One region of the Streptomyces sp. NPDC015131 genome, then DNA from elsewhere that is predicted to be linked to it. Evidence: predicted binding sites of a transcription regulator. Region 1 holds the regulator's gene; the other holds the start of a gene.

Region 1 (2,198 bases):
TCCACGTACAGGTCGCCCGCGGGGCCGCCGCCGGGGCCGACCTCGCCCTCGCCGGCCAGCTGGATGCGGGTGCCGTTGTCCACACCGGCCGGGATCTTGACCGTGAGCGTACGGCGGGACCGCACGCGGCCGTCGCCCGCGCACTCGGGGCACGGGGTCGGGACGACGGTGCCGAAGCCCTGGCACTGCGGGCAGGGGCGGGACGTCATGACCTGGCCCAGGAAGGACCGGGTGACCTGGGAGACCTCGCCCCGGCCGCGGCACATGTCGCAGGTCTGGGCCGACGTGCCGGGCGCGGCGCCCTCACCGGAACAGGTGGTGCAGACGACGGCCGTGTCGACCTGGATGTCCTTGGTGGTGCCGAAGGCCGCCTCCTGGAGCTCGACCTCCAGCCGGATCATGGCGTCCTGGCCGCGGCGGGTGCGCGAGCGGGGGCCGCGCTGGGACGCCGTACCGAAGAAGGCGTCCATGATGTCGGAGAAGTTGCCGAAGCCGCCCGCGCCGAACCCGCCCGCGCCCCCGGCGCCGCCGGACGCGGACAGCGGGTCGCCGCCGAGGTCGTAGACCTGCTTCTTCTGCGGGTCCGACAGCACCTCGTAGGCGGCGTTGATCTCCTTGAACCGCTCCTGGGTCTTCGGGTCCGGGTTGACGTCCGGGTGCAGCTCGCGGGCGAGCCGCCGGAACGCCTTCTTGATCTCGTCCTGGGACGCGTCGCGGCGCACGCCGAGTACGGCGTAGTAGTCCGTGGCCACTTACGACTCCGCCAGGATCTGTCCGACGTAACGTGCCACTGCGCGTACCGCTCCCATCGTTCCGGGGTAGTCCATGCGGGTCGGTCCGACCACGCCGAGTTTGGCGACTGCCTCGTCGCCCGAACCGTAGCCGACCGCGACGACGGACGTGGAGTTGAGGCCCTCGTGGGCGTTCTCGTGCCCGATGCGTACGGTCATGGCCGAGTCCGTGGCCTCGCCGAGCAGCTTCAGGAGCACCACCTGCTCCTCCAGCGCCTCCAGCACCGGCCGGATCGTCAGCGGGAAGTCGTGCCCGAAGCGGGTGAGATTGGCGGTGCCGCCGATCATCAGCCGTTCCTCGGTCTCCTCCACCAGGGTCTCCAGCAGGGTGGCCAGCACCGTGGAGACGGTCCCCCGGTCCTCCGCCTCGAAGGACTCGGGGAGGTCCTGCACCAGCTGCGGCACGTCCGTGAAGCGCCGGCCGACGACACGGCTGTTCAGCCGGGCCCTCAGGTCGGCCACGGACGCCTCGCCGAAGGGCGCAGGGCAGTCGATCATGCGCTGCTCGACCCGGCCCGTGTCGGTGATCAGGACCAGCATCAGCCGGGCCGGGGCCAGCGGCAGCAGTTCCACATGACGCACGGTGGAGCGCGTCAGGGAGGGGTACTGCACGACCGCGACCTGCCGGGTCAGCTGCGCCAGCAGCCGTACCGTGCGGCCCACCACGTCGTCGAGGTCGACGGCGCCGTCCAGGAAGTTCTGGATGGCGCGCCGCTCCGGCGACGACAGCGGCTTGACGCCGGCGAGCCGGTCGACGAAGAGGCGGTAGCCCTTGTCCGTGGGGATGCGGCCCGCGCTGGTGTGGGGCTGGGCGATGAAGCCCTCGTCCTCCAGCACCGCCATGTCGTTGCGCACGGTGGCGGGCGAGACGCCGAGGTTGTGGCGCTCCGTGAGGGCCTTGGAGCCGACCGGCTCCTCGGTGCCCACGTAGTCCTGGACGATGGCGCGCAGCACCTCGAGTCTGCGTTCGCTCAGCATCGCGCGCACCTCCAGCTGACGGTGGTTCGTTCTTCCCGCTTAGCTGGCACTCGCCCTGTCCGAGTGCCAGTGGTCCCCGGCCAGTGTACGGCGCCGGGGTGCGCCCGTAGCAAGGGCGGCCGACCACGCTACCGCGCGACGGCGCTGGTGGTTGCCGATAGCGTCGCGGTATGGACGTCAGTTGGGAAGAGTTCGGATGGGAGCGCCTGGCCGAAGGCGCCGGGCGCCGCAGGCTGCCCGTCTGGGACGCCACCACGGCCCTGGTGGTCGGCGAGGCGGGCGCGCTGCTGTACGACACGGGCGCCACGCTGCGTGAGGGCGCCGCGATCCGGGCCCAGGCCCAGGCGCTGATGGGCGGCCGGAGAGTGACGCATGTCGCACTCAGCCACCCGCATTTCGACCATGTGCTCGGCACGGCCGCCTTCGCCG
Region 2 (2,198 bases), on a different contig from region 1:
TCGGCGCGGATCTGGTTGACGCGACCGGCGACCTGGTCGCTGTCACCGGCACCGTCGACGATGGTGGTCTCGTCCTTGGTGATGACGACCTTGCGGGCGCGGCCCAGCAGGTCCAGGCCGGCGTTCTCGAGCTTGAGGCCGACCTCCTCGGAGATGACCTGGCCACCGGTGAGGATGGCGATGTCGTTCAGCATGGCCTTGCGGCGGTCGCCGAAGCCCGGGGCCTTGACGGCGACGGACTTGAAGGTGCCGCGGATCTTGTTGACGACCAGGGTCGACAGGGCCTCGCCCTCGACGTCCTCGGCGATGATCAGCAGCGGCTTGCCCGACTGCATGACCTTCTCCAGCAGCGGGAGCAGGTCCTTCACCGAGGAGATCTTCGAGTTGACGATCAGGATGTACGGGTCGTCGAGCGACGCCTCCATACGCTCCATGTCGGTGGCGAAGTACGCCGAGATGTAGCCCTTGTCGAAGCGCATACCCTCGGTGAGCTCCAGCTCCAGACCGAAGGTCTGGGACTCCTCGACGGTGATGACGCCTTCCTTGCCGACCTTGTCCATGGCCTCGGCGATGAGCTCGCCGATCTGGGTGTCGGCGGCGGAGATGGAGGCCGTGGAGGCGATCTGCTCCTTGGTCTCGACATCCTTCGCCTGCTCGAGCAGCGCGCCGGAGACGGCCTCGACGGCGGTCTCGATGCCGCGCTTCAGGGCCATCGGGTTGGCGCCGGCGGCGACGTTGCGCAGGCCCTCGCGGACGAGCGCCTGGGCGAGGACGGTCGCGGTGGTCGTACCGTCACCGGCGACGTCGTCCGTCTTCTTGGCGACTTCCTTGACCAGCTCGGCGCCGATCTTCTCGTACGGGTCCTCGAGCTCGATCTCCTTGGCGATGGACACACCATCGTTGGTGATCGTGGGGGCGCCCCACTTCTTCTCGAGGACGACGTTGCGACCCTTGGGGCCCAGGGTCACCTTGACGGCGTCGGCGAGCTGGTTCATGCCGCGCTCGAGGCCGCGCCGTGCCTCCTCGTCGAACGCGATGATCTTGGCCATGTGAAGTGGTCCTCCCGGACTGGGGTGGATGCTCCGGACCGCGCTGGCGCCCGCGACGGACGGCCTGCCTGCCTGAGGTGGTTCCTTGCCCCACCGGCCTGCGGGCCTCACCGACCCGGTCCTTCGTTGTCACTCTCACCTTCAGAGTGCTAACGCCAATGATTAGCACTCGACCCCTGCGAGTGCAAGCGCCTCTCGCGGAGAGACCCCCGGGGGTGTGCCCGCACACGCGCGAGGGGTCCGCGTCCCCCTGGACGCGGACCCCTCGGCGTTCGTGAAGCCGGCCGGCCGGTCTCCCGGCGGCCGATGGTCGGTGGCCGATCGTCCGGCGGGCCGGCCGATCGCGACGCGACGCTCAGCCGGCGGCGAGCTTGACCATGTCCGCCTGCGGACCCTTCTGGCCCTGCGAGATCTCGAACTCGACTCGCTGACCTTCTTCAAGGGTGCGGTAGCCGTCCATCTGGATCGCGCTGTAGTGGACGAAAACATCCGCACCACCGTCGACCGCGATGAAGCCGTACCCCTTCTCCGCGTTGAACCACTTGACGGTGCCCTGAGCCATGCCTAACTCCCCTATTACTGGCCCTTGCACAGGACCGCACTTCGCGGACCCGGGTCAGACCTCGCCCCCTGACAGGTGGAGGCGTGCGCCGGAACGCGTCGACCGCCGCTGAATGTATCTGCCCAACTGCCGTCTGCAACAGGTCAATCGGACGAGAAATCCGAGCACGGGTGAACGGAAATTGCGCCCCAAGGCGCCGGAATCCCGGGCAAGTCGGGCCGGGCAAAGCGCACTATTGGCGCAATTCGCTGGCACACATTGACTGCATCTTGTCGCGGCCGCGCGGCTTCTCATATGCGGGCGGCACTCGCGACGGCGGGCACTTCCCCAACTCTACCGTGCTGAACCATGCAGAATTGCCCCCTCCGCTTCTCTCGCGGAGGGGGCAACGCCGGTCACGCTGTGTGGGTCAGCAGCCGCCCGCGACGGCCGGGATGATCGACACGCCCGCCCCGTCGGGCGTGGCCGTCTCCAGACCGCCCTCGAAGCGCACGTCGTCGTCGTTGACGTACACGTTCACGAAGCGGCGCAGCTTGCCCTGGTCGTCCAGGACACGGGCCGCGATGCCCGGGTGGTTCGTCTCCAGC

What was found. The regulator HrcA, encoded in region 1, represses chaperone genes, less so after heat shock. The targets are predictions, from matches to a motif close to TTNGCACTCNGNNNNNCNGAGTGCNAA.
Region 2: groL (chaperonin GroEL) is a predicted target of HrcA. The motif match lies at 1,176-1,202, and genes of this name have one in related genera.

Annotation. Positions count from the first base shown of each region.
Region 1 covers NZ_JBIBVB010000002.1:828,439-830,636, forward strand. Annotated here, with positions in the region: gene dnaJ (molecular chaperone DnaJ) at 1-752, opposite strand, end outside; gene hrcA (heat-inducible transcriptional repressor HrcA) at 753-1,769, opposite strand; gene ACF08D_RS09440 (MBL fold metallo-hydrolase) at 1,940-2,198, shown strand, end outside.
Region 2 covers NZ_JBIBVB010000006.1:132,439-134,636, reverse strand. Annotated here, with positions in the region: gene groL (chaperonin GroEL) at 1-1,049, opposite strand, end outside; gene ACF08D_RS23855 (cold-shock protein) at 1,405-1,611, opposite strand; gene ACF08D_RS23850 (MoaD/ThiS family protein) at 2,021-2,198, opposite strand, start outside.